Regions from separate parts of the Agrobacterium sp. GD03872 genome, predicted to be linked through region 3. Evidence: predicted binding sites of a transcription regulator. Region 3 holds the regulator's gene; each other region holds the start of a gene.
The links. The regulator LexA, encoded in region 3, represses DNA repair genes until DNA is damaged. The targets are predictions, from matches to a motif close to TGTTCNNNNTGTGTTCNG.
Positions count from the first base shown of each region.

Region 1: the regulator LexA is predicted to act here: its motif matches at 6,837-6,854, upstream of N5D22_RS23360 (ATP-dependent helicase).
Region 2: the regulator LexA is predicted to act here: its motif matches at 4,942-4,959, upstream of N5D22_RS05885 (YifB family Mg chelatase-like AAA ATPase).

Region 1 covers NZ_JAOCCY010000017.1:74,382-84,758, reverse strand. The annotation lists gene N5D22_RS23380 (iron ABC transporter permease) at 1-277, opposite strand, end outside; gene N5D22_RS23375 (iron ABC transporter permease) at 274-1,317, opposite strand; gene N5D22_RS23370 (ABC transporter ATP-binding protein) at 1,314-2,126, opposite strand; gene N5D22_RS23365 (TonB-dependent siderophore receptor) at 2,409-4,580, shown strand; gene N5D22_RS23360 (ATP-dependent helicase) at 4,641-6,707, opposite strand; gene N5D22_RS23355 (ABC transporter ATP-binding protein) at 7,029-7,766, opposite strand; gene N5D22_RS23350 (ABC transporter ATP-binding protein) at 7,763-8,608, opposite strand; gene N5D22_RS23345 (ABC transporter permease) at 8,595-9,494, opposite strand; gene N5D22_RS23340 (ABC transporter permease) at 9,491-10,377, opposite strand, start outside.
Region 2 covers NZ_JAOCCY010000002.1:383,646-394,022, forward strand. The annotation lists gene N5D22_RS05855 (extracellular solute-binding protein) at 1-12, shown strand, start outside; gene N5D22_RS05860 (ABC transporter permease subunit) at 96-1,064, shown strand; gene ugpE (sn-glycerol-3-phosphate ABC transporter permease UgpE) at 1,076-1,918, shown strand; gene N5D22_RS05870 (sn-glycerol-3-phosphate import ATP-binding protein UgpC) at 1,929-3,029, shown strand; gene N5D22_RS05875 (cupin domain-containing protein) at 3,140-3,652, shown strand; gene gshB (glutathione synthase) at 3,896-4,855, shown strand; gene N5D22_RS05885 (YifB family Mg chelatase-like AAA ATPase) at 5,040-6,572, shown strand; gene cysK (cysteine synthase A) at 6,790-7,758, opposite strand; gene N5D22_RS05895 (LysE family translocator) at 7,914-8,531, opposite strand; gene dut (dUTP diphosphatase) at 8,676-9,146, opposite strand; gene N5D22_RS05905 (peptide chain release factor 3) at 9,237-10,377, shown strand, end outside.
Region 3 covers NZ_JAOCCY010000004.1:241,205-251,581, reverse strand. The annotation lists gene N5D22_RS12275 (ComEC/Rec2 family competence protein) at 101-2,536, shown strand; gene N5D22_RS12270 (glutathione S-transferase family protein) at 2,559-3,236, opposite strand; gene N5D22_RS12265 (hypothetical protein) at 3,365-3,607, opposite strand; gene lexA (transcriptional repressor LexA) at 3,663-4,385, opposite strand; gene N5D22_RS12255 (hypothetical protein) at 4,745-5,254, opposite strand; gene N5D22_RS12250 (helix-turn-helix domain-containing protein) at 5,755-7,545, shown strand; gene N5D22_RS12245 (ATP-binding protein) at 7,545-8,336, shown strand; gene N5D22_RS12240 (hypothetical protein) at 8,435-8,842, shown strand; gene N5D22_RS12235 (regulatory protein GemA) at 8,829-9,269, shown strand; gene N5D22_RS12230 (hypothetical protein) at 9,696-10,316, opposite strand; gene N5D22_RS12225 (hypothetical protein) at 10,371-10,377, opposite strand, start outside.

The DNA of each region.
Region 1 (10,377 bases), on a different contig from region 3:
CGCCGGCAATGCCGAGCATGGCGCCGGCCACCATCGCAAGCGCCAGACGCGAGAACCGGAAGTCGAGAACCACGACCGCGTCGGTCATGGCAGGGTCGGTGTTGGTTGCGGTGACAAGCGACCACAGGGCGGAGGCGGGAATATGCTGGCTGCCGGCGGTGAGTGACCATAGGGCGACAAGCATGAGGCAGAGGAAAAGCGCCAGCAGAATGATGAGCCGCGACGGCATGAAACGGACGGAAAAGCGCCCCAGTCGGACAACCCGGTAACGGTTCATTTCAGCACCCTGCGCACCAGCCAGAGAAAGACCGGCGCGCCGACAAGGCCGGTCATTGCGCCCGTGGGCAGTTCTTTCGGCAGGAGAATGAGGCGGGCGGCAAGATCGGCGGCGATCAACAGAACCGCGCCGCCGAGTGCAGCGATGGGCATGGCAAGCAGAAGCCGCCCCGTTTTCACGCGCGCGACGAGCGGCGGCACCACCAGGCCGACGAAGCCGATGGGACCGACGACGGCGATGGCTGAACCGCAGAGCAGCGATATGGAGACAAGCGCCAGAATCCGGGTCGAACGGATCGGCACACCGAGTGCTGCGGCAGCGCTGTCGCCCAACCCCAGAAGATCGAGCCGGGGGGCGACGGTGAGAGCGAGTATGAGCGCGATCAAGGCTGCGGGCAGGGCGGCGGCGATGGTTGCCATGGAAACGCCGGCCGTATCGCCCACCAGCCAGAAACGCATCTGCTGCAATGTTTCCTCATTGAGAATGAGGATGGCGGAGGTGAGGGTTCCGGCAAGCGTGGAAAGCGCAATACCGCAAAAGACGAGTTTTGCCGGTGTCAGCCCCTGCCGTCCGACTGAAGCGAGGAGAAGCACCAGCGAAAAGCTGATGCCAGCGCCCGTGCCCGCCAGCAATGGGCGGAACAGCGGCGTTGTAATCAGCCCGAGCGGCATCACTGTCGCCAGAACGACGGCAAGGCTTGCCCCGGCATTCAAGCCCAGAATATGCGGTTCGCCGAGCGGATTTCGAAGCAGGGTCTGCAGCAGAAGCCCAGCTGTTCCAAGGCAGGCCCCGGCCTGCAGCGCAGCCAGCAGACGCGGCAGGCGCAGGCGCATCAAAACCTGCTGGTCGAAATTGCGGGCGTCATAAGCGAATATCAGGTCTTGCAGAACGTGCGGCGCGATGGGGCGCGGGCCGGTGGCCATATGCGCCAGCACCAGAAGCAGCAGGGCAAGCAGCAGGAGAAGTGCTGCCGCAAGTGTGCGGCCATAGGCTCGCTCTCTAAGGGCAAGGGTGCTTGCGCTGGTACCGGTGGGGTTCATGCCGCGCCGGCCCGTCCGGGCAGGGGAAGAAAGACCGGCCGTGCCGTGACCGGATGCGTAAGTTGGGCGACTGCCATGTCGAATACGTCGGCAATGATACCGGCATCGCAGGCCGCTGCCGTTTCCAGCCGGTGCCGCAGCTGCCCGTCCTTCAGAAAAATCAGGTGATCGGCATATTGCAGGGCAAGATTGATGTCATGCAGCACCGCCACGATCGTGCGGTTGTGGCGGGTGACGAGGCCCGCCAGCATGTCCAGCACCTCTATCTGGTGGTGCAGATCGAGAAAGGTCGTCGGTTCGTCGAGAAGAATTATATCCGTCTGCTGCGCCAGCGCCATGGCGATCCAGGCGCGCTGGCGCTGGCCGCCGGAAAGGCTGTCGACCGCTCGATCCGCGAGTTTGGACATGCCGGTCACGGAAAGCGCCTCTTCCACCGCGCGGGCATCTTCCTCGCTCCATTGCTTCAGAAATCCCTGATGCGGGTAGCGGCCGCGGGAGATGAGGTCGAAAACCGAAAGTCCCTCCGGCGTATGGTTCTGCTGCGCCAGCATGCCGAGTTTTTTCGCCACCTCCTTGGTCGGGTGGCGGAAGATATCGCTACCGTTGAGAAGAATATGGCCGCGCGCGGGCCGGTGCAGGCGGGCAAGCGCGCAGAGAAGCGTGGATTTTCCAGAGCCGTTCGGGCCAAGCAGAACGGTGAAGCGGTTCGGCGCGACATCGATGGACATATCCGCAAACACAGACGTGTTGCCATAGGCAAGCTCGATTGCCTGCGCCGCAAGGCCTGTATCCGTGCTTATGGGTCTCATGCCGTCGTTCAAACTCGTCTCCGTCTGGATGCGTTGCCACCAGAATTATTGATGACTGTAGTAGTCAAGTATATGGCGTTCGAAAAAGCCGTTTTTGCCGGTCGATTTGAACAAAAAGCGGTTGTCATCGGCTGAAATGACACGTGCAGAAACACGAATGCGGGGCTCGGCGTCGACGCTCCGGCCGGTTGATGTGGAAATAAAGTTGACTACTACATTCATCAATTGAAAGACCGGTGCATCGTCGCGATGACGATTTGGGACAGCCGGGGACAAGACACGATGCATGACGGTTCGATGATCATTGGGGTGCGCTCGGGGGCGCTGCTGGCGTTTCTTCTGGCCGGGGTTGCCCTGCCTGCTTTTGCGCAGGAGAGTGCTGCAACGAAGAAAAATGCCGACGGGACGACGGTGCTCGAAACCATAACCGTCAATGCCGATGTCAAAAAAGGCGCGCGCGGTTATCAGCCGGTGACGACGGGCACGGCGACCCGCACTGAGACGCCGCTCCTCGACATTCCGCAATCGGTCAATGTGGTGACGGCCGAGGTGCTGCGCGACCAGCAGGCGCGCTCGCTGGACGAAGCGCTGGCCAATGTCAGCGGCGTCACCCAGGCAAATACGCTCGGTGGTACCCAGGATGCCGTCATCCGCCGCGGTTTCGGCGACAATCGCGACGGCTCCATTCTCGTCAACGGGCTGAAGACGGCCCTGCCGCATTCCTTCAACGATACGGTTGAGCGGGTGGAGGTGCTGAAGGGACCTGCCTCCACGCTTTACGGCATTCTCGATCCCGGCGGCATGGTGAATGTCGTGACGAAGAAGCCCGAGGACACATTCACGGCGGAGGCCTATTCGCGCTTTTCCGCCTATGGGGCGGGCAAATACGGCACATCGGGCGGTTTCGATGTGACCGGCCCGATTGCGGGCACGGATTTTTCCTATCGCCTGATCGGCGAGGGGGAAAACAGCGATTATTGGCGTAATTTCGGTGAGAAGAAGAACTGGCTGATCGCGCCTTCGCTGAAATGGAGCGGCGAGGACACCGATATTACGGTTTCCTACATGCATGAGGATTACAGCGTGCCGTTCGATCGCGGTACGATCTTCGATCCGGCGACCGGCAAGGCGATCAATGTCAGCCGCCGCCTGCGCCTTGATGAAGCCTACAACATCACCGACGGCAAATCCGATCTGGCGAGCATCGCCATAGACCGCCAGCTCTCCGATGACTGGAAGCTGTCGCTGAATTACGCCTATAGCCGCAACGAATATTCGGACAATCAGGCGCGCGTGATGGATTATAACTCCCGCACGGGACAGGTGACGCGACGGGCCGATGCGACGCAATATTCGACGATCTACAATCACGCGGTGCGGGCGGATCTGACGGGCGAGGCCGAAATCGGCGGACTGCGCAACGATCTGCTGTTCGGCGCGTCCTATGATTACAGCGATACCCTGCGCACCGACATGCTGCGTTGCGCGAATTCCACGAATTTCAACGTCAACAATCCCGTCTATGGCCGCTTGCCGGTCTGCACCACGGTGAGGGCGGTCGACAGCGACCAGACGGAGGAGCTCTCCACCGCCTCGATCTATATGCAGGACGCCCTGCACCTTAACGATCAGTGGATCGCGGTCGGCGGTTTGCGTTACCAGTATTACGACATCTATGCCGGCAAGGGTCGTCCCTTCGTCGTCAATACCGAGAAGGATGGCGGCGAGCTCATTCCCAATGCCGGCCTGGTCTACAAGCTCACCCCGAATGCCTCGCTTTACGCCAATGTGGCCAAAACCTTCCGCCCGCAATCATCCATCGGCGCCTATTATGGCGGGCTCGATCCGGAAGAGGGCATTTCCTACGAAGTGGGCGCGAAGTTCGATCTTTTCGCCGGGCTGAACGCCAATATCGCCCTGTTCAACGCCCGCAAACGCAATGTCGCCTATTCGGAAGATGTCGGCGGCGTCTCGACGGTGAAGGCCGCCGGCCTCGTCCGTTCGCGCGGTGTTGAGGTCGATATTGCCGGCAGCCTGACCAACGATCTCGATCTCATCGCGAGTTATGCCTATACGGATGCGCTCGTGCTCGAAGATCCCACCTATGCCGGCAAGCGCCTGCCGAATGTGGCGCGCCACACCGGCTCGCTCTTCCTTGCCTATGATGTCGGCGAGGTCGGTCCGAACGGCAATACGCTGCGCATCGGCGGCGGCGTCCGGGCGGTGGGTGAGCGCGCCGGAATCAACGACAATTCCTACAATCTGCCGGGCTATGCGGTCTTCGACGCCTTCGCCACCTACACGCTTCAGTTCGAAAAGCCGGTGACGCTGCAGCTCAATCTGAAGAACATTTTCGACAAGACCTATTACACCTCGTCCATCGGTTCCACCAGCTATGCCAATGCCGTGGGCGAGCCCTTCAATGTCAGCCTGACGGCCAGCGTGAAGTTTTGACAACGGCGTCCGACCGGAAAACAATCGCCAGTCATGAGAGCGGGGTGAACGCCCCGCTTTCTATTTCCACATGGCGCGCATCCGCGCACCCACATCAATCCGGATCTGCTGCGCGCTGCGTTCGGAAGCGGCAGCCGACACCAGTGGCCAGGTTGCCGTTTCGAAGAATTGCAGCAATGTCGCCGGTATGAAGCGGGTTCTTGCGGCGTAAACATGCCGGTCGCCCTGCTGGTTCTGCCCGCCGGTGAAGAAGCGTTGCGGCGTGATAAGCGACAGGCTGTCCTTGGCGCGCGTCATGGCGACATAAAGCAGCCGGCGTTCTTCCTCCAGTTCCTGGGTGGTGCCGACCCCGAGATCGGAGGGAATGCAGCCATCGACCACATTCAGGATGAAGACGGAGCGCCATTCCTGGCCTTTTGCCGAATGGATGGTGGAGAGGCTGAGATAGTCCTCGTCAAGCAGCGGCACCCCGGCCTGATCGCTGGTGGCGTCCGGCGGATCGAGCGTGAGTTCGGTCAGAAAGCGCTCGCGTGAGGGGTAGCCGCCGGCGATCTGCTCAAGCTGCAGCAAATCGGCCTTGCGGGTGTCCGCATCCTCATGGATGCGTTCCAGATGCGGTTCGTACCACAGTCGCGCCTGCCCGATCTGGCCCGGCCAGTCGTACGGCGCCTGTCGCAGGCCCACCAGCATTTGCGTGAAGGATGTCCAGTCGTCGCCGGTCTTCGGCGGCGGCGGAATTTCGTCAAGGGCAAGCAGCGGCTCGGGGTTTGTCGCAATCGCATCGAGAATATTGCCGGCCTTCTTCGGTCCGATGCCGGGCAGCATCTGCAGCAGCCGGAAACCGGCGACGCGGTCGCGCGGGTTCTGTGCGAAGCGCAGCACGGCCAGCATGTCCTTTACATGGGCGCTGTCGAGGAATTTCAGCCCCCCGAATTTGACGAAGGGGATGTTGCGGCGGGTCAGTTCCACCTCGAGCGGGCCGCTATGGCTGGAGGTGCGGAACAGCACGGCCTGCTGTTTCAGCGTCATGCCGGTTTCGCGGTTGGCGAGGATCTGGTCGATGATGAAATTCGCCTGTTCGGTCTCGTCCTTCACCGTCACGAGTTTCGGGCGCTCCAGCGACTGCCGCTCGGTCCAGAGGTTCTTGGTGAACCGCTCGCGCGCCAGATCGATGACGCCGTTGGCAGCCGCCAGGATCGGCTGCGTCGAGCGATAGTTGCGGTCAAGCGTGATGATGTCGGCAGCAGGGCTGAAGGAGGCCGGAAAATCGAGGATGTTTCGCACCGTCGCCGCCCGGAAGGAATAGATCGACTGCGCATCGTCACCCACTACGGTCAACCCGCGGCCACCGGGCTTCAGCGCCATCAGCACCGAGGCCTGAAGCCGGTTGGTATCCTGATATTCGTCGACCATCACATGGTCGAAGCGGTTGCCGATATCGTCCGCAAGGATGGGATCGCTGACCATCTGGGCCCAGTAAAGCAGGAGATCGTCGTAATCGAGCACGTTCTGGACCTGCTTGGCCTCCACATAGGCTGCAAACAGTTCTTTAAGTTCGCTCTCCCAGTTGGCGACCCAGGGATAATGCTGGCGCAATATCTCCTTGAGCGGCGTCTGGGAATTCACCACGCGCGAATAGATCGCGAGACACGTACCCTTCGTTGGAAAGCGGCTTTCGGTCTTGGAAAAGCCGAGTTCGTGCCGGGCGAGGTTCATCAGGTCGGCGCTATCCTCGCGGTCGTGGATGGTGAAATCGATGTTGAGCCCGATCTGCTCGGCATAGATGCGCAGCAGGCGCGCGCCGATGCCGTGAAACGTGCCGGACCAGGCCAGCGCATCTGTCATGATTGCCGAATTCGCCCCGATAACGTGTTTGCAGATACGCTCGACCCGCCGCGACATTTCCGTGGCGGCACGTCTGGAAAACGTCATCAGCAGAATGCGGCGGGGATCGGCGCCATTCACGATCAGATGCGCAACACGGTGGGCGAGCGTGTTGGTCTTGCCCGAACCGGCCCCGGCGATGATCAGCAGCGGCCCGGCCGTGTGCCCGTCTGCCAGCCCAACGCCATACTCCACCGCCCTGCGTTGCTGTTCGTTGAGCTTTTCCAGATAGGCAACCGCCATGCCAGCAATCCTTAGATAACCTGCCTGTCCCCACGGGTGAGAACCTTGTTCAGAGACGGCAGTCGTCGGAATGTCCGGCCATTGTCTGCCCTGTCGTCGCAATGATTAGCAAAGACTCAAACAGCAATCCAGAACAAATGCTGAACGCATTGTTCCGGTGGTTTTAACGCAGTCGGTGGTGAAATTTATCGGCCCAAAAGGACGCTCGGCCCCTGCCGGCGATTGTCCGCTGCCGGTCGGACGAAATCCCCGAAATCGCGCCACGGGAGAAGGCGGGCGGCCGTGGATGGGCCGCCAGGTGTTGCCGTTGTGGGAGGGTCGTTACAGGAAACTGCTTTCGAACAGCTCGCCTGAATAGGCCGAATGGGTAACGCCCGCTTCAAGATCGGCCTTGGTCAACTCATCGACAAAATCGCCGTTCTGCATGACCAGCACACGGTCGCACATATGGGCGATCACCGCGAGGTCGTGGCTGACGAGAACGAAGGTGAGGTCGCGTTCTTCGCGCTGGTCGGCAAGCAGGTTCAGGATTTCGGCCTGGATGGAGACGTCGAGCGCGGATGTCGGCTCGTCGAGCAGCAGGATCGGCGGTTCGAGGATCAGCGCGCGGGCGATTGCCACGCGCTGCCGCTGGCCGCCGGAAAGTTCATGCGGGAAGCGCTCGGCGAAATATGCGGGCAGGCCGACCTGCTGCAAGGCTGCTGGAACCTTCGACCAGCCATCGCCAAGTCCCATGGCGCGGATCGGTTCGGCGAGCGCCCGACCGATGCGGTGGCGCGGGTGCAGCGAACCGTAGGGGTCCTGAAACACCATCTGCGCCAGTTTCAGTTCGTCGCGACTGCGGGTCTTGCCGACCGGTTTGCCGTTAAAGCTGATGGAGCCAGTCCAGCCGGCCTCCAGCCCCGCCAGCGACCGCAGCAATGTCGACTTGCCGCAGCCGCTCTCACCGACGATGCCGAGCGTTTCACCCCTGTTGACCGTGAGGCTGACGCCGCGCACGACGTGATTGCGTTTTTCCTTTGCGCCGTAGACGACGTCGAGCTTGTCTACCGTGATCATCGCATCACCTCCGCATCGATGGCCTGACGGTCCAGTACCTTGAGACGCCGCACCGGATTGCGGGGATCGGGCATCGCCGCGATCAGGCCCCGCGTATAGGGATGTTGCGCTTCCTCCAGCTTCGTCAGCGTTTCCACGACGCGCCCGCCATACATGACCAGCACGCGCTCACAGAAGGCCGCGACCATGCGGATGTCATGGCTGATGAGGATCAGGCCGGAATTATTCTCGCGCACCATCTCGTCCAGAAGCAAAAGCACATCCTTGCGAACGCTGACATCGAGGGCCGAGGTCGGTTCGTCGGCAATGACCAGCTTCGGCTTGGCGAGCAGCATCATGGCGATCATCACGCGCTGGCCCATGCCGCCCGATATCTGGTGCGGATAAAGCGCCATTACGCGGTCGGGATCGTTGATGCGCACGCGCAGCAACATGTCGCGGGCGGCATTTCTCGCCGCCTTTCCGGTCAGCGCCAGATGCAGTTCGGCGGCCTCCGCCACCTGCTTTCCGATAGGCAGCACCGGGTTCAGCGAATAACGCGGGTCCTGCATGATCAGCGCCATCTCGCTGCCGCGGATCGCACCCATCTGCCGCTCGGATTTTTCGAGCAGCGGCTCGGACAGGAAATCCATCCGCTCCGCCGTCACCGTTGCGCTTTTCGGCAGGAGCCGCATGGCGGCCCGGCCTGTGGTGGACTTTCCGGAGCCGGACTCACCGACGATGCCGACCCTTTCGCGCCCGACGTCGAAATTGACGTTGGACACGGCGGGAATGGTGTTGCGGCCGAAACGGACATTGAGGTCGCGGACCGAAAGGATGGGGGAGCTATCAGGAACGGGCATGACGCGGATCCAGCAGGTCGCGCAGCGTATCGCCGGCGATGTTGAAGGCAAGGCTCGTCAGCAGGATGGCAATGCCGGGCATGACGGCGACCCACCAGTAATCGAGCATGAACTTACGGCCGCTGGAGATCATCGCGCCCCATTCCGGCAGCGGCGGCTGGGCTCCGAGACCGAGGAAGCCAAGTGAAGCGGCCGTCAGGATGATGCCGGCCATGTTGAGCGTCAGGCGAACGATGACCGAGGGAATGCACATCGGCGCAATGTACAGAAACAGGATGCGCAGCGGCGAGGCGCCATAAAGACGGGCGGCGGCGACGTAGTCGGTATTGCGCACGACAAGCGCTTCCGCACGGGCAAGGCGCGCAATCGGCGGCCATGCGGTCAGCGAGATCGCAATGATCGCCGTGCCGAGACCGGCGCCCATGGCGGCCGCAAAGGCAAGCGCCAGCACGAGCGAGGGGAAGGACAGGACGATATCGGTCGCGCGCATCAGGATTGCGTCGGTTCGTCCGCCGAAGAAACCGGCCATCACGCCAATGGCAAGACCGATAGGACCGACGATGATCGAAACCGACAGTACCGTCTGGATGGTGATGCGGGTGCCATAAACAAGCCGGCTGAAAATGTCGCGGCCGAACTCGTCGGTTCCGGCCAGATGTGTCCAGCTGGGTGGTTGAAGCGCGTTTTCCAGAGCCTGACGGGCAGGATCGTAAGGCGCGATGAGCGGAGCAAAGATTGCGACCAGAACCAGAATGGCCAGAATGGCGAAGCCGAACATTCCAAGCGGTTCGTCCGCGAGCTTTCGAAGTGTCCGCGCGGTGGTAGTCGAGATGCGCGACAGGGCGCTGGGACGATCAACGGTATTGTTGTGCGCGATATCGGTCATCGTGCGGCCTCCCGTGTACGGGGATCGAGCGTGGTGTAGGCCAGATCGGCGAGGAAGTTGAGCAACATGAAAATGAAGCCGATGACGATTGTGGCGGCCAGAATTGCGTTCATGTCGCCGATGAGCAGCGCATTCGTCATATATTGGCCGATACCGGGCCAGGAGAAGACGATCTCCGTGACGACGGCGCCTTCCAGCAGGTTGCCATAGGAGATCGCCAGAACGGTGATGAGCTGCACGGCGATGTTGGGCAGCACATGGCGGGTTATGGTGCGTGCGGGGCTGACACCCTTGGCCCGTGCCGCGATGACATAGTCCTGGCTGAGCTGTTCGAGGGTGAAGGCCCTCGTCATGCGGGTGATGTAGGCCATGGCCATATAGGCTAGGATGATCGCCGGCAGGATGATGTGTCCAAGCGCGTTCCAAAAGATTTCCGTCTCGCCTGCGAGCAGGCTGTCGACGAGCATCAATCCCGTCTTCGGCTCCACGAGGCCTTCGTAGAAGACGTCGACCCGACCGGGGCCGGCGACAAGGTTGAGGTTCGCGTAGAAAATCACCAGCCCGACGATGCCGAACCAGAAGACCGGTATCGAATGCCCTACCAGCGCAAACACGCGCGCGAACTTGTCGATGAAGGTGTCGCGGAAGAGGGCGGCGGCTAGACCGAGTGGGACGCCGACGACCGTCGAGATGATGATCGCCAGCGTGGCGAGTTCGAAGGTGGCGGGGAAAGCCTGCGCCAGATCGCGGGTAACGGGGTTGCCGGTCAGGATCGCAATGCCGAAATCGCCATGCAGCAGGCCGCGCAGATAGATGAAGAATTGCTGGTAAAGCGGCAGGTCGAGCCCCAGCCGCGCTCGCATGGCCTCATAGGCCTTGGGAT
Region 2 (10,377 bases), on a different contig from region 3:
ACGGCCGGCTGATCGATCTTTTCGAAACCAACGATCGTTGTCGAGCCTCCTTTCCGATGGAAGGGAGGCTCGCTTCTGGATAAGGAGGCGCAAGCGTGGCCTATACATCGTCTCAACCGCGCCGGTTTTTATCCGGCTGGTCCGCAAAGGCTGGAAAACCCGCCAAGCCCGCTGAAGCCGGCATGAAGCGCGTGCAGTTCTCCTCGTCTTTCGTGCCCTATCTGTTTCTGGCGCCGCAGCTTGCGGTGATCTTCATCTTTTTCTATTGGCCGTCCGTTCAGGCCATCCAGTCTTCCTTTTATCTCGAAGACCCTTTCGGGTTCGGGGCCTCATTCGTGGGCCTCGCCAATTATTCGGATGCGATATTCAATCCGGAATATCTCAATATCGCCAAGTTCACGGTCGTTTTTACCGTGCTGGTGACCTTCTTTTCGCTGGCGCTCGGTCTTTTGCTGGCAGTCAAGGCCGATGCGGTCATTCGCGGCAGTTCGACATACAAGACATTGCTGATTTCCGTCTATGCCATCGCGCCGCCGGTCGCCGGCCTCATCGGCATGATGTTTTTCGACCAGCATATCGGCCCCTTCGTCAAAATGGCCGCATTTTTCGGCTGGGACATGAAGGTCGGCCTCAATTATTTCGATACGGCCTTCGCCATGGTCGTGGTCGCGGTCTGGAAGCAGATTCCCTATAATTTCATCTTCTTCCTCTCTGGCCTCCAGGGTGTGCCCGTTTCCGTCCGGGAGGCAGCCGCCATCGACTGCCGTTCGGGCTTCCGCCGGTTCTGGACGGTCATCATGCCGCTTCTGGCGCCCACGGCCTTCTTCCTGCTGATCATCAACATCACCTATGCGCTGTTCGACACCTTCGGCGTCATCGACGTTATGGTGAAGGACAAGGCGGCGAATAACCCGATCACGCTGGTCTACAAGGTGTTTCTCGATGGTTTCCGCGGCAATGACATTGGCGGTTCGTCAGCACAGTCCGTCATCCTGATGCTGGTCGTCTTCGTCCTCACCATTATCCAGTTCCGCTTCATCGAGAAGCGCATCCATTACAATTGAGGGAAAAGACGATGTACAAGACAAAACCCCTCGATCATCTGGTGCTGATAGTAGGTGCGCTTTTCCTGATTTTGCCTGTTGTCGTGGCTTTCATGACCTCCACGCATACGGCGGCGGAAATTCACCGCAGCGGTCTGGCGATCGTTCCCGGCGACAATTTCGTCGAGACCTATGAAAAGGTCCTGACCCAGAAGGGCGGTTTCACCGGGCAGATCACCGGCCTCAACATGGTGATCAACTCGCTGATCCTCGGCATCGGTTTTGCCGTCGGCAAGATCGTCCTGTCGATGACGGCGGCCTATGCGATCGTCTATTTCCGCTTCCGCTTTGCCACGCTTGCCTTCTGGATCATTTTCACCACGCTGCTGTTGCCGCTCGAAGTGCGCATCATGCCGTCCTATGAGGTGATGAGCAAACTCGGCCTCTTGAACTCCTATACCGGCTTGATCGTGCCGCTTCTCGCCTCGGCGACAGGCACCTTCTATTTCCGGCAGTTCTTCAAATCCATTCCGGAAGAATTGCTGGAGGCCGCCCGCATCGACGGGGCAGGGCCGTTCAAGTTCTTCATCGATGTCATCATCCCGCTGTCGCGCACCATGATGGCGGCGATCTTCATCATCATGTTCGTTTATGGCTGGAACCAGTATCTCTGGCCGATGCTGATGACGACGGATGAGAGTTTCTTCACCCTGATGCGCGGCATCAAGTCGATCCTGCAGGTCTGGGTCGGCTCGCAAATTCCCGATTACAACGAAGCTTTCGCGCTTGCCGTTCTGGCCATGCTGCCGCCGGTGCTGATCGTCGTCATTTTCCAGCGCTGGTTCATCAAGGGCCTCACCGAGAGCGATAAATAAGGAGACCGAAATGGCCGCGATAGAAATCAGTCAGGTCTGCAAGGATTATCATGGCGGCGTGCGCGCCGTGCATCACGTCGACATCGACATCAGGGACGGTGAGTTCATCGTTCTCGTCGGCCCTTCCGGCTGCGGCAAGTCCACGCTTCTGCGCATGGTTGCCGGGCTGGAGGACATCTCCGAAGGCACGGTGAAGATCGGCGACCGGGTGGTCAATCAGGCCGATCCCGCCGACCGCGATATCGCCATGGTATTCCAGAATTATGCGCTTTACCCGCATATGTCGGTGCGCCAGAACCTGGAATATGGCTTGAAGAACCGCAAGACTCCAAAGGCGGAAATCGACGCGCGTGTGGCCGAAGCCGCGCGTATGCTGCAGCTCGAACCCTATCTGGATCGCAAGCCGCGCGCCCTTTCCGGCGGTCAACGGCAGCGTGTCGCCATGGGCCGCGCCATCGTGCGCAAACCGGCGGCCTTCCTGTTCGACGAACCTTTGTCCAACCTCGATGCCAAGCTGCGTGTCTCCATGCGCGGCGAAATCAAGCGCCTGCAAAAGCGCCTCGGCACCACCTCCATTTATGTTACCCACGACCAGCTGGAGGCCATGACGCTGGCCGACCGTCTGGTGGTGCTGAATGGCGGCCGCATCGAACAGATCGGCGCGCCGCTGGATGTCTATCACACGCCGGCCTCCACCTTCGTCGCGAGCTTCATCGGCTCCCCGGCCATGAACCTGTTGAATGGCGAATTGCATGGCGACAGCCTCGCCATCGGTCCGTCGCTCTTTGCATTGAATGGCTTCGCCCCAGTCTCCGGGCCGGTGACAGTGGGCATGCGCGCGGAGGATTTCCGCTTGGCCGCTGCGGGTGAGCAGGGTTTCGCCCTCCGTGTCGATTATATCGAGGAGCTGGGTTCGCAACGCCTCATCCACGGCACGATCGGCGACCAGACGCTGACCGTGGCCTTTCCGCCGGATGTCGAGGTTCCCTCCGCGCTCTCCGTCACGATCGCGCCGGAAAAGCTGCATTTCTTCTCCGGTGAAACCGGCAAGCGCATTGCCGGCAAGACGGAGCAGGTCGGCGCGCAATCCGTTCAGCTGGCGACGGCCTGAGCGCATCGGAAGAAATCGGCGCGATGATTAAAATTGCGCCGATTGTCAAAACCGCTTTGTTACGATCCCGATGATAGAAGACCTCCAATATATCACGGGGGTTTTTTCATATGTCGTTCAAAATGATGTTCGCGGCGGCTGCAACCATGGCGATCCGCACGGTGCCGGTTTTGCCGGCCTATCTGCGCAGACAAAAAGACGAAACCGTCGTCAGTGCATCCTGCACGGATCTGCGGCTCCAGCCGGCCCCCATCAATCCTGACTGGATCATCTCCGGTAATCCGCACGCCCGCGCGGCGGATCACTCCCGAAGCGGCGACCGCGCCTCCAGCACCGCCATGTGGGATTGCACCGCGGGCGAATTCCGCTGGTTCTTCGGCTGGGACGAAACCGTCTATATTCTGGAAGGCGAGGTGCATGTAACGGCCGAAGACGGTTCTGTCAGCATCCTGCGCGTGGGCGACGTTGCTTATTTTCCTGCGGGAACATGGGCCACCTGGCGGGTGGATGATTATGTCCGCAAGGTCGCCTTCATGCGCCGTCCGTTCCCCAAGGCGCTGGCCTTGGCCTACCGCGTCAAGAACAAGCTGTTTGCCGGCCGCTCCTACAAGCTGGCGGCCTGAACCCTGTGCCATGTCGCAGCCGGCGGGCCCATGTGGCATCGCCGGCAGATTTGTGAAGGTTCAATAAAACTCACACAAACCACCGCTTGCAGCAGTTGCCTTTGAACGGTCGCTGCCCTACATCTTCAGGGTTTTCTGAAGCACTTCCGGCGTTTTTCCGGTCCTGCCAGAAAGCTTGAAAAGACGGGGCAATGGGCATTGCGGACCGGCGAAGCGTCCGCATGCCGCAAGAGGAAAATGCGCATGGCGAAGATCAAGAACGTCGCGATCCAGATGGATCATGTCTCCGGCATCAACATCGCCGGTGACTCCACCTTCGCCATGAGCCTTGAGGCGCAGGCGCGCGGATACCGGCTGTTCCACTATACGCCCGAGCGTCTTTCCATGCGTGACGGCAAGATTTACGCCACCGTCGAGCAGATGGAACTGCGCGACATCAAGGGCGATCATTTCTCCCTGTCCGAACCGGAGCGTGTCGATCTGTCGACCATGGATGTCATCCATCTGCGCCAGGATCCGCCCTTCGACATGGCCTATATCACTTCCACCCATCTCTTGGAGCGCATTCATCCCAGGACGCTTGTTGTCAATGATCCCGCCTGGGTGCGCAACTCGCCGGAAAAGATTTTCGTCACCGAATTCGCCGATCTGATGCCGAAGACGCTGATCACCAAGGATGTGGCCGAAATTGCCCGCTTCCGCAACGAAATGGGCGATATCATCCTCAAGCCGCTTTATGGCAATGGCGGCGCGGGCGTTTTCCACTCGGCACGCGACGACCGCAATTTCTCCTCCCTGCTTGAAATGTTCGGCCAGATGTTCCGCGAACCCTATATCGCCCAGCAATATCTGCCTGACGTCCGCAAGGGCGACAAGCGTATCCTTTTGGTGGATGGCGAACCGGTGGGCGCGATCAATCGCGTGCCGGCGGAAAACGATGCCCGCTCCAACATGCATGCCGGCGGCCGGCCGGAGCCGACGGAATTGACGGCGCGCGAAAAGGAAATCTGCCGCCGCATCGGTCCCGCCCTGCGTGAACGCGGTTTCCTCTTTGTCGGCATTGATGTGATCGGCGACTATATGACGGAAATCAACGTCACGTCGCCCACCGGCATCCGCGAAGTGCGGAAATTCGGCGGCGCCGATGTCGCAAGCCTGTTGTGGGATGCGATCGAGAAAAAGCGCGAATCTCAGGATTTCTGACGCGACCTCTCGCCGATCCAGCTTTGTTCCGCAAGCACAACTAGACACAACTAAAATACATCGTCAGCGAGAAATTGTTCGCCGAATGTTCTTGTTTTATTCTTTGCTCTGTGGCACGTTGCTTGCGGGTGGCGGCCGCGGAGCATGAGGTTCTGATGGCGCGACCGGTTTGCGGGGGCAGGCCATGGTGGCAAGGGTCAACACGGTTGCATTTCAGGGCATAGAGGGTGTGCCCGTCGAGGTGCAGGTCATGGTCGCACCCGGAAAGGTCGGCATCCAGATTGTCGGCCTGCCGGACAAGGCGGTGGCCGAAAGCCGGGAGCGGGTTCAGGCCGCCCTGCATGCTTCGGGGCTGGCCTTGCCGGCGAAAAAAGTCACTGTCAATCTCGCACCGGCCGATCTGCCAAAGGAAGGGTCGCATTTCGATCTTCCCATTGCGCTTGGCCTCATGGCCGCCTTGGGCGCCATACCGGCGGAAGCGCTTGGCCAATATGTGGTTCTCGGCGAACTCAATCTCGATGGCACCATCGGCATGGTTTCAGGCGCGCTGCCGGCCGCCATGGGGGCCAATGCCCTCGGCAAGGGCCTGATCTGCCCCGCTGAAAGCGGGCCGGAGGCGGCCTGGGCCGGCGCCGGTATCGATATTCTCGCCCCGCGCAGCCTCATAGCGCTTGCCAATCATTTTCGTGGCACCCAGCTCCTATCGCGCCCGACAGCCGCCATCCGCGCCAATCCGGTTAATTTGCCGGATCTGGCGGATATCAAAGGGCAGGAAAGCGCCCGGCGCGCGCTGGAGGTGGCGGCGGCTGGCGGCCACAATCTGCTGATGGTCGGTCCGCCCGGTTCGGGCAAATCCATGCTCGCCGCCCGCCTGCCTTCCATCCTGCCGCCGCTTGAGGCGGCGGAGTTGCTGGAAGTGTCGATGGTTCATTCCATCGCCGGCCAATTATCGGGCGGCAAGCTTTCGGATCGCAGGCCGTTCCGCACCCCGCACCATTCCGCCACCATGGCGGCGCTGATCGGCGGCGGGCTGCGCGCCAAACCGGGTGAGGCCTCGCTTGCCCATCACGGCGTTCTTTTTCTCGATGAGTTCCCGGAGTTTTCGCCGCAGGTGCTGGATGCGCTGCGCCAGCCGCTGGAAACCGGCGAGTGCATCATCGCACGCGCCAATCACCGCGTCAGCTATCCGGCGGAAATCCAGCTCGTGGCCGCCATGAACCCCTGCCGCTGCGGCATGGCGGGAGAGCCGGGTTTCTCCTGCGCCCGAGGCCCGCGCTGTGTGACCGATTATCAGGCCCGTATTTCCGGCCCGCTGCTGGATCGTATTGATATCCGTATCGACGTTCCCGCCGTTTCCGCTACCGATCTCATCCGACCCGTTGCATCTGAGCCGAGCGCGGCGGTTGCGGCCCGTGTGGCCCGGGCGCGCCTTGCCCAGCAGGAGCGTTATGCGTCAACGGGGTTTCCTGCCATCCGCACCAATGCCCGCTGTGCGACGGCGCTGATCGAAAAATATGCCGAACCGGATGCATCCGGGCTGCAATTGTTGCGCGATGCCGCCGAACGGCTGAAGTTTTCCGCGCGGGGATATCATCGCATTCTCAAGGTTGCCCGCACTCTGGCCGATCTGGAGGGCAGGCAGACGGTTGGCCGCATCCATATAGCGGAAGCGGTGTCCTATCGTATCGCAGGCGAAAGGCTGACGGTGGTGGCCTAGAACCTTGGTGCTTGGGCGTTGCTCTTGGAAGTATGGCGCATGCCCTCCAATGAATTCAGACGTTCGGGGTAGGGACAGGCAAAAAAGGATTTGAAAGGCATCGCATGGGCGCGGTCGAATGCGAGGCGTCTTGAAAACCGATATGCCGCCGGCAAGGCCAGCGGCATATCGAATATTCGCTCATTTGGTCCGCGACTGCGCGCATCGGATGATGTGTTTAGAGCCCAAGACCTTCGAAAAGCGCGGTCGAGAGGTAACGTTCGGCGAAGGAAGGAATGATGACGACAATGTTCTTGCCGGCATTTTCATCGCGCGCGCCGACCTTGATCGCCGCCGCCAGTGCCGCGCCCGAGGAGATGCCAACCGGCACACCTTCGAGCCTTGCCGCCAGACGCGCAATTTCGAAAGCCTCGTCATTGGTCACGGTGACGATCTCGTCATAAATGCCGGTGTCGAGGATCGCAGGTGCAAAACCGGCGCCGATGCCCTGAATCTTGTGCGGGCCGGGGTTGCCGCCGGAAAGAACCGGGCTGTCGGCAGGCTCGACCGCAATGACCTTCACTTCCGGTTTGCGGGATTTCAGAACCTGGCCCGTGCCGGTGATGGTGCCGCCGGTGCCGATGCCCGAGACGAGAATATCGACCGTGCCGTCGGTGTCGTTCCAGATTTCTTCCGCCGTGGTCCTGCGGTGAATTTCCGGATTGGCGGGGTTTTCGAATTGCTGCGGAATGATCGCATCAGGCAGGGTCTCGGCCAGTTCCTGCGCCTTGGCGATTGCGCCCTTCATGCCCTTGGGGCCTTCGGTCAGCACCAGTTCTGCGCCGAGCAGGGCCAGCATCTTCCGGCGCTCGACCGACATGGTTTCAGGCATGGTCAGGATCAGCTTGTAACCCTTGGCGGCGGCGGCGAAGGCAAGCGCGATGCCGGTGTTGCCTGATGTCGGTTCCACCAGCGTCGTTTTGCCGGGAGTGATCTTGCCCTGCGCTTCCAGCGCTTCGATCATGGCGACGCCGATGCGGTCCTTGACGGAGGCGATGGGGTTGAAAAACTCCAGCTTGGCGAGGAGGTTGGCCTTTACGCCCTTTTCCTTTGCCAGCTTGTCCAGCCGCACGATCGGCGTGTCGCCGATAGTTTCCGTAATCGAGGAATAGACGCGTCCGCGTCCGGGCTTTCTGGCTTCAGGCATGGTGCTCTCCCGTATGAAGGCCACACGACGGTGACCGCAAGATTTGAGCGGCAGAATAGGAGCAATCGCCCTGTCAGGCTAGCGAACGTTCATCCTTATATGGCTGGTTTACCGGAAAAATTTCCCGATAAGCCAGATAAATGCACGAAATTATTTTAGGTGCTGCGGATCGCGATCATGGTCGCGGTTCCCGCCAGAATGCCCGCCGCCGTACGGTTGAGGATCGTCAGGGCGCTCGGCCTCTTCAGCAGGTTACGCGCCTTGGCCGCAAGCAGGATATAGGGCAGCAGAACCGCCATCAGCACGACGAAGGTAAGGGCGAGAAGTGTCGCATATTCCGAAGGGCCGATCATGCGGATATCGATCAGCGTCGGCACCAGCGCCACGTAAAACAGCATGGTTTTCGGATTGCCGAGTGTGATCAGCAGGCCGGACAGGAAGGACATGGGCATGCTGGTGCTTTTTTTCGCCTTCAGGTCCTGCGGCAGCAGGCCTGCAGTCCACAGCTTCCAGGCGATATAAAGGAGATAGGCGGCACCGGCGAATTTCAGGACCATGAAGGCTTCCTGAAAGGTTTGCGCCACAAATGCCAGACCAAGTATCACGCCGGTCAGGTAGATCATGTCGCCCAATATCAGCCCGAGGCCCATGAAGAAGGTTTCCCGAAAACCCGATCCCAGCGCCCGCGCCACGATCGCCGTCATGCCGGGGCCTGGAATGGCGGCGGCGATGAAGAGTGCGGTGGCATAGGCAAAAATCGTGGTCAGTGTCATGATCGTACATCCCGAAAAGCTGCCAGATCCATAGCGAAATTGCCGGGCAAAAACAATCGGCTCTCCCACGCACCAAGCCGGACGGCACGGGTGCGTCGCCTCACGTAAAAGCGGTCTGAAGGTTCTGACGGACCGGCGGTGTGGCTAGACGCCGGTGGAGCCGAAACCGCCGGTACCACGCACCGTTTCGGAGGTTTCCGCCACTTCGCTTACCGCAACCTGCGTCACCGGCGCGATTACCATCTGGGCGATGCGCATGCTGCGTTCGATGACAAAATCATCCTGCCCGAGATTGGCGAGAATGACCTTCACCTCGCCGCGATAATCGCTGTCCACCGTGCCGGGGGAGTTGAGGCAGGTAATGCCGTTCTTGATGGCGAGGCCGGAACGGGGACGGATTTGCGCCTCGTAACCGGCCGGAACCTCGAAAACGAAACCGGTCGGCACCAGCGTGCGTTCGCCGGGTTTCAAGGTCAGCGGCGCATCCGCGGGCACCGCTGCGCGCAGGTCCATGCCGGCGGCGCCGCCGGTTTCATAAGAGGGCAAGTCGAGGCCTGCGCCATGGGCAAGGCGGACAAGACGGAGAGGGGGGCGATTGTCGTTTTGAACGGTCATGCGGCATTAGTTTGCCGAGATCGCGGCAAGGTCAATTGCAAAACCGGGCCTGAAACGCTAGATAGCCCGCAATTCCACAGGATTTGTCAGATGGCCGAAACACTTGCCGAGGCGGTCTCCCGCCGCCGCACCTTTGCTATTATCGCGCACCCGGACGCGGGTAAGACCACGCTTACCGAAAAATTGCTGCTGTTCGGCGGAGCGATCCAGCTTGCCGGTGAGGTGAAGGCGAAGAAGGATCGCATCCAGACCCGTTCGGACTGGATGAAGATCGAGCGCGAACGCGGCATTTCGGTCGTCACCTCGGTTATGACCTTCGAATATAACGACCGGGTCTTCAACATTCTCGACACGCCCGGCCACGAGGACTTCGCCGACGATACCTACCGCACGCTGACGGCGGTGGATGCGGCGATCATGGTCATCGACGCCGCCAAGGGTATCGAGCCGCGCACGCTGAAGCTCTTCGAAGTCTGCCGCATGCGCGATATTCCGATCATCACCTTCATCAACAAGATGGACCGCGAAAGCCGCGACCCCTTCGAGATTCTGGATGAGGTGGAAGAGAAGCTGGCGCTCGATACCGCGCCGATTACCTGGCCGGTCGGTCGCGCCAAGACCTTCTGCGGCGCCTATAATCTTGCCGACAGCACCTTCCGTGGTGTCGATACGCAGGTGGAGGCCATGCCGGTCAACGGTCCGCAGGCGGTTGCCGATCGCCTGCCGGAAAATGAGCGCCATCTTTTTGTCGAAGAAACCGAACTGGCGCTCGAAGCCTGCCGTCCTTTCGATCGCCAGGCGTTTCTCGAAGGTCATATGACACCGGTGTTCTTCGGTTCGGCGTTGCGCAATTTCGGTGTACGTGACCTCATCAATGCGCTTGGCGATTTCGCACCGCCGCCGCGCGATCAGGTGGCGGATACCCGCACCGTACATGCGGCTGAAGAGAAAATGACGGCCTTTGTCTTCAAAATACAGGCCAATATGGACCCGAACCATCGTGACCGCATCGCTTTCGCCCGCATCTGCTCCGGCAAGCTGGAGCGCGGCATGAAGGCGCGGCTTGCCCGCACCGGCAAACAGATGGGGCTGACCGCGCCGCAATTCTTCTTCGCCTCGCAGCGCCAGCTGGCCGATACCGCCTTTGCGGGCGATGTCGTCGGCATTCCCAACCACGGCACGCTGCGTATCGGCGATACGCTGACGGAGGGGGAGAACCTCGTCTTCCAGG
Region 3 (10,377 bases):
ATCCCCCGCATCCGCCTGCAAACCTGTTTCCGGTGCGGCAGGGGCGCGGCGCGGATTGCTCGGTCAAGGGGAAAAACAGCATTTCGGATATGCGGAAACGATGCAGGGCGGATTGCCCTGCACGGCGGATATCCTGTCCCCGCTGCGCCGGACCGGCGATATCGCGATCTATGATCCGCCTGCCATTGCCGGCAGGCCGAAGCTGCGAACTGTCGTCTCTCAAAAAATCACCGCATGCTTCGCAGAGGAGCGCGAATTCGGCCATGATTTCCTTTTTGTGCCGGTCGTCATCGGCTGTGGTGCGATCCTCTGGTTTTCCCTCGATACATCGCCTTCATTCCCGGTTCTGGCGATCACATGTCTGATCGCCGCAGGCCTGGCAGTCTTCACGAAATATCGCTCGGGTCTGGCGGCGACGGCCTGCGGCTTTTTCGCGCTGTTCTTGCTGGGCATGCTTTTCGCCGAGGTCGAAACGCGGCGGGCGGGGACCGTGGTGCTGGATACGCCCGTCACCACCACCGTCATTGGCACGGTCACCCGTCGGGAGGTCGATGCGCGCGGCGACTGGCGATATATCGTGCGACTGGCTGTGACGGAGGCGCCGACATTGTCACGCCCGCCGGGGAAGGTTTCGCTGCTGGCGCGCGGCGGAGGAGAGCCGGTCGCCCTTGGCGCAACCATCCGCGGCAAGGCGCGGCTTTCGCCGCCTTCCGGCCCGGCCTTGCCGGGGCTCAACGATTTTGCCTTCGCCTCCTATTTTCGAGGCATAGGCGCAACGGGCTTCTTTTATAAATCGCCACAAACGGTCATGTCACCGGCCGACGATATCAAGGCTGGAACGGACTGGCTGGAATGGGCCGATAGGCAGCTCTATGGCCTGCGCACCGCCATTGCCGAACGCATCCGCAACACGATTGGCGGTGATGCCGGGGCCTTTGCCGCCTCCATCGTCACCGATGAGAGACAGGCGATATCGGCAGAGACGATGGAAGCGCTGCGGCTTTCCGGCCTTGCCCATATCGTTGCCATATCCGGGCTCAACATGGCGCTGGCGTCAGGCATATTTTTCGTCGGGCTAAGGCTCGCCTTCAGCCTGTTTCCGGCATTTGCGCAGCACTGGCCCGTCAAGAAGATCTCGGCTTTCGCTGCGCTCCTGATGACGCTTGCCTATTATCTGATTTCCGGTTTCGCCGTCTCCGCCGAACGCGCCTGGCTGATGATGTCGGTGATGCTGGTCGCGGTTCTCTTCGATCAGCCTTCGCTCAGCCTCAGAAATGTTGCGCTTTCCGCTCTGGTCATTCTTGCCCTGTCGCCCTCGGAAATCATGGGGCCGAGCTTCCAGATGTCCTTTGCCGCGACAATAGCGCTCGTCTCCGCCTATGCCGCCTGGAGCCGCTGGCGCAGCGACCGCGAGCGCCTGTACATCGGACGCAAGCCGGTGTGGATGACTGTCGCGGAAATGACGGGCGCCATTATCGGCGGTGTCATCACCACATCGCTGATTGGCGGGCTTTCGACGGCCATCTATTCCGCCGAGCATTTCCAGCGTGTCACCACCTATGGACTTTTTGCCAATCTGGCGGCCATGCCGCTGATGTCGCTGATCGTCATGCCCTTTGGCCTGATTGCCATGCTGCTCATGCCCTTCGGGCTCGACGCGCCGTTTCTGAAGATCATGGGCTATGGCATGGCGCTCGTCATCGCGGTTGCGCAGGAGGTGGCGTCCTGGGGCGGCAGCGCGGCGACGGGGCGGCCGCATGGCTGGTTTCTGGGTCTTGCTTCGGCCGGCTTTCTGCTGCTGACGCTGCTGCGCAGCCGGCTTGCGCTTCTTGGCGTTCCCCTGCTGCTGCTCGCCTTCGGCCTGTCAGCGGCCACGGCCTATCGCAATCCGCCCGATCTGCTTGTCCATGAGGATGGCGAGTTGGTGGCGATGCTGGAGGACGGCAAGGTTTACACAACGAAGGCGCAGCCGCGGGGGTTCGTTTATGGCCAGTGGCAAAGAGCATTGCTGCTGCCGGAACAACCAGTGCCGCCCGTCATTCTCAAGAAAGACGCCGCGGCGACCACGGTGGCCTTTGCCGCGAAAACCAGGCTTGCCCCGGAAGAGATGAGGGCGGTCGCGCGGCAGATGACGGAGGCCCTGAGAGACGCGGAGCCCGGTGTCTTCACCTGCCGCAAGGGCATATGGTGTGTGGCCCGCGCCGGAAGCGGTGAATGGATCGTCGTTCTGGAAGACGGTCGCTTTGCGGGAAAAGCCTGCGATATCGCCGATATCGTTATCGTTTCCCGCAGAACTGCCTTTTCACAATGCCGCTCGGGCGCATTGCTGCTGAACCGCGATATTTTGCGGCGAACCGGTTCGCTGGAGATTGATTTCGCCGGCAGCGATCAGGCAGGGGTCGTCGGCAGGCTGCGCGCCGCAATCGCCGGAACGGACAGGCCATGGAGCGAACACCGCTCTTACGACTGGAAAAGCGGCCGTTTTGACCGCGACGTGCCGGATGCCGTCACCCGGCTGCTGGCGGTATCGCCGTAAGCGCCGCCAGCCTCATGACTCGTCAGGCCTTGACGCGCAGATCGGCGGTCAATTCACCGATACCGCCGATTTCTTCTTCATGCGCCGCATCGCGCCAGACTTCCTTCAGGCCGGCCTCGTACCATTCACGCATGGCGGGCAGGGCGAGCAGTCGGTCGCAATAGGCTTTCGCCGCAGGCGAAAGATCGGCGCCGTAGGTCTGGAAACGGAATGCCACCGGGCAGAAGAAGGCATCTACCGCCGTGAATTTCTGGCCGGCGAGATAAGGCCCGCCGAATTTCGCGAGGCCTTCGCTCCACAGCGTATCGATCCGCTTGATATCCGCCGCAAGCCCGGCATCGCCGCCCTGCGGTTTTACGCGAATGCCGACCGACATGGGGTAGAGATTGCGCAGCGTGGAGAAGCCCGCATGCATTTCGCTTGCGGCAGAACGTGACCAGGCCCGCGCCTGCTTGTCGCTTGCCCAGACGCCCTGATGTCTTTCAGCGAGATATTCGGCGATCGAAAGCGATTCCCAGATCGTCACGCCCTCGTCGACAAGGCAGGGCACCTTGCCCGTCGGCGAGAAGGTGGCGAATGAAACGCCTTCGCCGAAGGGGACAAGTTTTTCATCGAAGGCGATGCCGAGCGTGCGCATCAATACCCATGGCCGCAGCGACCATGAGGAATAATTCTTGTTGGCGATATAAAGATCGTACATGGCGCGTCTCCCGGATATGCTGCGCTTCTTATACCTGTCGAAGCGCCGCGGAATATCGAAAATAATCCATGGCACCCATAAGTCCCGTTGATGGGTGACGAAGGGCAGGGGGGCGGGCACCTCGGGTATCACCATTCGGTGACGGCGCTGCGTCCCGCTGTTTCCCGGTCGGCAATACCCGCAACGCCGCCGAAAACTTGCGCCAGACGGCGCGGGATCACAAAAGTCCGCCCGCCGGGCCAGAAGCCACGTGAAACACCCATATGAAATTGCTGTCGATCTTTGCCGGAAGAAACAAATCCGCCCATGGAAAGAACGATCTGTCCAGCTTCCTCACAATCAGCCGAATTGCGGGATGCCGCCATCTTCAATGGGAATTGCATCTACACAACGATCCCGCTTCGAGAGGATGACGGTTGACCCGGATCAATGGTAACGGCGGATCAGCCCAACCAGCTTGCCCTGGATTTTCACCCGGTCCGGCCCGAAGATGCGGGTCTCATAGGCGGGATTGGCCGCTTCCAGAGCAATGGAGGCGCCCTTGCGGCGGAAACGTTTCAGGGTCGCTTCCTCATCGTCCACCAGAGCCACGACGATATCGCCCGGATTGGCGGTATTGCCATTGCGGATGATGACGGTGTCGCCATCGAAAATGCCGGCCTCGATCATCGAATCGCCCTTGACCTCAAGCGCGTAATGTTCGCCCGAACCCAGCATGTCGACCGGAACGGCCACATCGTGAGTGTTGTTCTGGATGGCGGAAATCGGCACACCGGCGGCAATGCGGCCCATGACGGGAACGGTGACGGCGCCGCCGAGATCATTGGCTGGCGCCTTGGGGGCAGGGGCCGGTTCCGGCGCCTTTGGCTTGCCGAGACTGCCTTCGATAACGCTCGGAGAAAAACCGCGCTGCGGCCTTGCGCCCGGAGCGTAAGCCTCGGGCAGCTTGATGACTTCCAGCGCCCGAGCCCTATTAGGTAGCCGGCGAATAAACCCGCGCTCTTCGAGGGCGGTGATCAGCCGATGGATGCCGGATTTGGAGGCAAGATCGAGTGCGTCCTTCATTTCATCGAAGGAGGGCGGCACGCCGGACTCTTTCATTCTTTCATGAATGAAGAGAAGCAATTCCTGCTGTTTGCGCGTGAGCATGAGGAAAACACCCTTGAGAATCGTCGTTGAAGTCGCGAAACAAATACAGAACGAACACTATATGTTCCATATGTGTTCTGCAATCCCCTAAAATTTCGTGAAGCTGTGGAGGTGCGAAAACAAAACGGGAATGGCGCGCCAAAAACTCCGGTAGATAAGCTGGAATGAAAACCGCAAAATTTCGTTGTTTTTATTGGATTTTTTTCCCGTAAATAGGGGTCCCCAATCGCTGTATTGGCAAACCTCGTAATGCGTCATTCTCGCGTAGCGGCTAAGTGACTGATTACGCAGAATATATTGGGAACCTTCTCACGATCTAATGCTCTGCGATGTTGTGATTGGGAACCTTATTGGGAACCCTATAGCTCATCTGGCCGAAGCATATCACGAAGCAACCCCATCTTTTCTTGTCGATCTTCGACCAAGGCCGCCACCACTCTGGCTATTTCGCTAGTTGTGAACTCGGAGGGTTTGCCTTCCGCGCTCACACCGATCCAGCCACCGCTACGAACCATGTGCTGTAGATCGCCCTCGAAACCAAGGAGTACTTCGGCCCAAGTTTCATACGCGTCTTTCTCTTTGGCGGGGTCGAGGATATCGCGATACTGGTCAAAAAGCCGGAAGAACGCTGACAGGATCGCCACCCTCTCACGCTGTGTTGCTATGTAGCCGATCTCTTCATTGAAGGCCGCTTCAGGGCCATATAGTGCGGTAAGGATTTGCTGCTGGGCTAAAGGTACTGCCTCTCGCCGCCGCCATGCGGCGATAGCCTGCTTAGATAGAGCAAGGCTCTTCGCAAGTTCGGTATCAGTTTCCACGCCAACCAGCCGTTTTAGGTTGTCGATGTATAGGTCTATCGGTTTCTTCATTTTTTCCCCGTTGACAAGTACACAAAATGTAGTCATGACTACATCATGATTACTGCATCTCTCTCCGTTCGTGACATACCAGCCAGCGCAGCATTGTTAAATGCGGTGCGAGGAAGATTCATTGCAAGTGGTACATCGTTAAATCAGTGGTGCATTGCGAACAAGATTGATCGAGTTTGGGCTTCGGACGCGCTCGTGGGTAAAAGAAATGGCCCTAAAGCCCTAGCTTTACGCGAAAGACTTATCTCCGTCGCGGAGCGGCTTTAATGCAGGAAGCCGCTTGGATCACAACAATTGAATTTGCGTTCGTAACAGGGATGCAGAGGCAAGTAGCTAACAGGTTATGTCAGGCCATTGTCGCAGGAACGAAGCGACTGTGGCATGGACACGCACTCGAAGTCCGTACCGTCCACGGTCGCGGCGGTCGCTCTGGCATTCAATATCAGGTCAAAGTTTCCAGCCTTCCAGAGCATCTTAAAGACCGTTTAAAGGCGCTTCAAATGACCAATGAAGTCGTGTCGAGCTTTCGTCTCGGCGACGACACCGCCCATCATGAGCGGGCGTGGAAATTCGAAATCATCGAACCGGCTGTTAAACAGCCCAAGGGCAGCGCCGAGCGCAAGGCCGAAATCGACAGACTGGAAGGCGTTTCCCGCCTCGACTGGACCGGCCACAAGCGCACGCTCACCAAATCCACGCTCTATAAGTGGATCGAGACTTACGAGCTATACGGCATCGTCGGCCTTGCACAGCGCGTTCGTCGCGACAAAGGCGACAAGAAGGTGTTTGTCAGCCGTGCTTGGATGAAGGCCGTCCCGTTCGATCATGAGACGATGGGGACGATTCACAGCGATCTCAAGCAGTACGTGCGCAGCCTGATCAAAGGCGGGTCGCAGTTCAAGCAAACCCGCGTTCTGGCTGGCGAAAAGCTCAAGGATATCACGGGAGCTTACGGCTTTGAGACCGATAATCCTTTGGTCTTTTCCATCCCGCAGGAGTTCGTGCAGGACGAACATCAATACAAGGCGGTCTACCGGCATAAGGTTGACCGGAAGGCCAGTGAAGATGACAAGCCGCGTATCCGGCGCTCGACGGCTGGCCTTGTGCCGATGGAAATTGTCGTCATGGACGTGCACCATATCAACGTACATGTGCGCCGCGACGATGGCACATATTCAACACCGAAGCTGATCGCCTTCCATGATATCGCGACCAACCGCGTTTTCTGCGAACTCATCCAGTTCGACAATCGCGGCGGCGTCCGCAACAGCGATATCATCACCGCCTTCGTCAACATGTGCCAGCATCCGGCCTTTGGCGTTCCGCAGTTCCTTTATGTCGATAACGGCTCCGAATACCAGTTTGCCGACGATCTGGAAGACGCCTTGCGGCTCGGCACGAGGCTGATGCCCTTCAATGGCACCAAGGATCGCAATCACGTCATCCGCGCCAAGGCGTACAACGCCGCCGCGAAGCATGTCGAAGGCTGGTTCCGACAGGTAAACCAGCAGCATTTCCGGCACATCCAAGGTTGGCGTGACGATGACCCGATGAACCCAAAGCGGCCCGAGCTCGGCAAGCTGCATGCGCCGTTCGAAGGTGGGTTCGATGCGTTTTGCGATATCGTCTACAGCCATCTTACCTCCTACGAACACATGCCGCAAAAGGGCGCTCTCAAGGGCCGCTCGCCCGCCTTGGTGTTCAAGTCCTTCGTGGACAAGGGCTGGAAAGCGACCGTACTCGATCCGAACAAATTGCTGATGGTGTTCACAAAACCCGTCATGCGGCAGGTGCGTCAGCACGGTATTGACCTTTATAACGGTGTTTGGACATGCGACGGCCTTCTTGAGTTCTTCGGGCGTTCCGTCATCGCCCATGTGCCGAAATACCACGGTTTTGCCGAGCTTCGGATCACCGATGAGGACGGCAACGATATCGGTATCGCGGTTTCCGACAGGCAGTTCGACGTACTGGACGAGCGCGGTGCGAAGGAAAGCGCCCGCCGTGGCAGCATCCGCAACAAGGCGCTGACGAAACTTGCGAAGTCGGTTCCCACTATCGACGTGGGCGCGGAACTGATCGAGTTCGGGCGCAAGCAGTTGCCGGTTGTTCCGAATGAACCGGATGCCACGATCTCCATCAATCAACCCGGATCGCAGCGGCGGGCAATCCTGCCGGTCGCCGTTGATAGTCTGGACGCTCAGCGCCGTGACGACGAAATCCGCCGCTCCAATGACGAAGCGGTCAGCTTGTTATCTCAATTCTTCGGATCAGGAAGGCAGGTACAATAATGCGCGGTCGCCCTGCGAACATTCCCGAAATCATCGTTGAAACCGCCACGGTCAAGCTTGTGCGTGAAGCCGCTCAATACAGCCTTGACCTGCGTTTCCCCGTTCGCCTGATCGGCAAGCCGGGAACCGGCAAAAGCTCTGCACTGTGGCATATCGCGCAGGATTTCGGCGGCGTCTATTGCGAAATCTCACAGCAGAGCAAGGCTCCTAAAGGCATGCTGGAACTGCTTTTGAAGGAAGCTGGTCAGCTTACGCGGCAAAAGTATATCGATGAACTGGCGAACGAAGCCTATTATTATTTCCGGTCTGGCAGTCGCTACAACCAGAAGACTGGCGCTTACGTCGAAGGGCCAATCCTGCTTGTTGTCGATGAAGTTCAGACGCTGGAAGTACCTGCTTTCCGGGAACTTCTCCGTATTCAGGAAAAATGCGGCATCGGTCTTTTACTGGCTGGAAACGCCGAACGGTTGGCATCCACCCGCAAGAAAGAAGCCGACACTTGGGCGCAGATTGAAAGCCGGATCGCCATGACGCGGCAGCTTCCAGCGCCGAGCCGGACGGACTGCGATCTTATCGGCAGCACATATAATGTGGAAGGCATGGACGCTTATGCGGGCCTCGCGGCTTATGGCGCAAAGACGAATTTCCGCGATCTCGTCCAGCTTCTCGAAACAGCCAAGCGCCTTACTGGCGGAGCGACGGGCATCCGGCTCGCGCACCTGAAAAGCGCGCTCGGCATTCTTACAACGAAGCCTGATTTGCTTCGTCTGATGCAACCCGAAGCGGCCTGACCGCCGCTTCATCGCTTTTATCTACCCTTCAATCAACAGGCTCCGCGCATTTGCGCGGCGTAGTGCGGAGTCACGTCCAAATGCAAGAGGAGAATGAAATGCCGACATACAATGTGAAGGAATACAAGGACTACACCGATCTGCTCGATGATATGGAAGTTGCCATTGCGGCCGTCCAGTCCTTCGGCGCGATGGTGGAATATTCGCTTCGCACGGGCGAAGATATCAGCGCTGATGGCTATGGAATGGAACGGCTGCTCAATCTCCAGTGCCGTCATCTCAAAGGGATCGCCAGCGCGCTGCGAAGTGAATTCAAAGAGATCAAGGCGTCGAAGCTGAAGGTCAGAAATTCTGATCAGATTGCAAAGTGGGCGGGCGTGTCCAAATATGCGGTCAATCGCGTGGTTTCGTGCGCGGTCGGTATCGATCTCGGCCCGCCATCTGAAAACCACACGGAGACCCCGCCGTACACCATAAAAAGGGAGGCGGAAGATGCGCGCTCCTAAGGCTTCCACGCCGATCACTGCCAAACAGATTGCGCTGTTGCACGTCGCCAAGAAGCAGCTTGGCCTTGATGACGATACCTATCGCGCCGTTCTTGAGCGCGTCACCGGCTGCGATAGCGCCGCCGATCTGACGCAGCCCGGATTTACCGCAGCCGTGAAATACTTCACGGCCATGGGCTTCCGTTCGACCTGGACAACGCGCAGCTACGGATATCGCCCGACAATGGCAACGCCGCCGCAGGTAGATCTCATCCGGTCACTATGGGCGAAATTCCTTGGCCGGGAAGACGAGAACGACATGGAGCTAAACAAGTGGCTGGATCGCTTCCACAAGGTCTCGTCATTGCGGTTCGTGGATAACAAAAAGGCGGCGAAGGTGATTTCGGCGCTTCGGAACATGAACTCCCGCAAACAGGATAAAAATTGAAGCCGGATTAAAGGCCGTGGAAGCGTTTCTCCAAAATTTCTACGTCATCCGGTCACGGACGATGCAGAAACGCCTCCACGGCCAGATTTAATGAAAAAGCGAGATGAGGCGGATGGAACAAGCAAGCAAGGCAAAACGCCGATTTCTGGACACCGATGCGGTGCGCTTATTCGTGTAACGGCTTGCCGCCGATTCACCGGCGTAATAGAGATCGAGATTCATTTTCTGCGACCACGGATGAACTGGCGCAGGGAACGCGGGGCGGACTTTGGCGACCGCCCCGCAACCATTTAAAGGGTCTATCATTGCCGAGACTGTTGCCTGATGATAAATCTGACAACGTGGCAGCGAAATCCGTAGTCCCAGATGACCCTTGGAGGGGAGCCGGTTTTACCGGGGGCGGTCCCTCCCTGCCACATTTCAATCCTAAAGCGGTTCCTCATAATCGGGATTATCGGGCTCGGCGCTGCTGGCTCTTTCGTCGCCAGTCTCCGGCGCTTCATCTTGATGAAGCCGGTCGTGGCAACTATCGCAGACGGCCACCAGTTCGAACAGGAACTCACATCCTACGTGCTTATAGGTCAGATGGTGGACCTGTTTGGCTTCAGCCAGCCCGCAGCCCTCACACATTCCGCCAGATCGTTTGAATACCAGCTTGCGCTTTTGCTGCCATTCATCGCTCGCCAGATAGTCATTGTATTGATCAAACCAGCTACTGGTTTTCTCGTGTTGCAAGCGGGCATGCTTCTTTAGGATTTGCAGGTGTTCCTGTTCCCGCAGTTCGTTATAACGGGTCTCCATGTCTGGATCATGCAGCGGAAGGTTTTCGTCTCCCGGCTCGCGCTTTCGAGCGCCACCCAAAAGATGGCCGCAGATGCGACATTGCTGCCGAATTTGAACGCCGCCATTTGAGGTAATCCGCCGACACCAGAACGTGTCATGGTCGGTGCATTTCGTCTGGCTCCAAGCTTGTGTTTCAGCCGCCCATTCAGGCGTCGAGGTGAAATAAACAACTGTGTTGATATCTTCCAGAACGACTTTGACCATGGTGGCTGTAACCTCTTTTCTGCTTGATCGTTTGTGGTCGGTTTTCGCCGTACGTCACTTC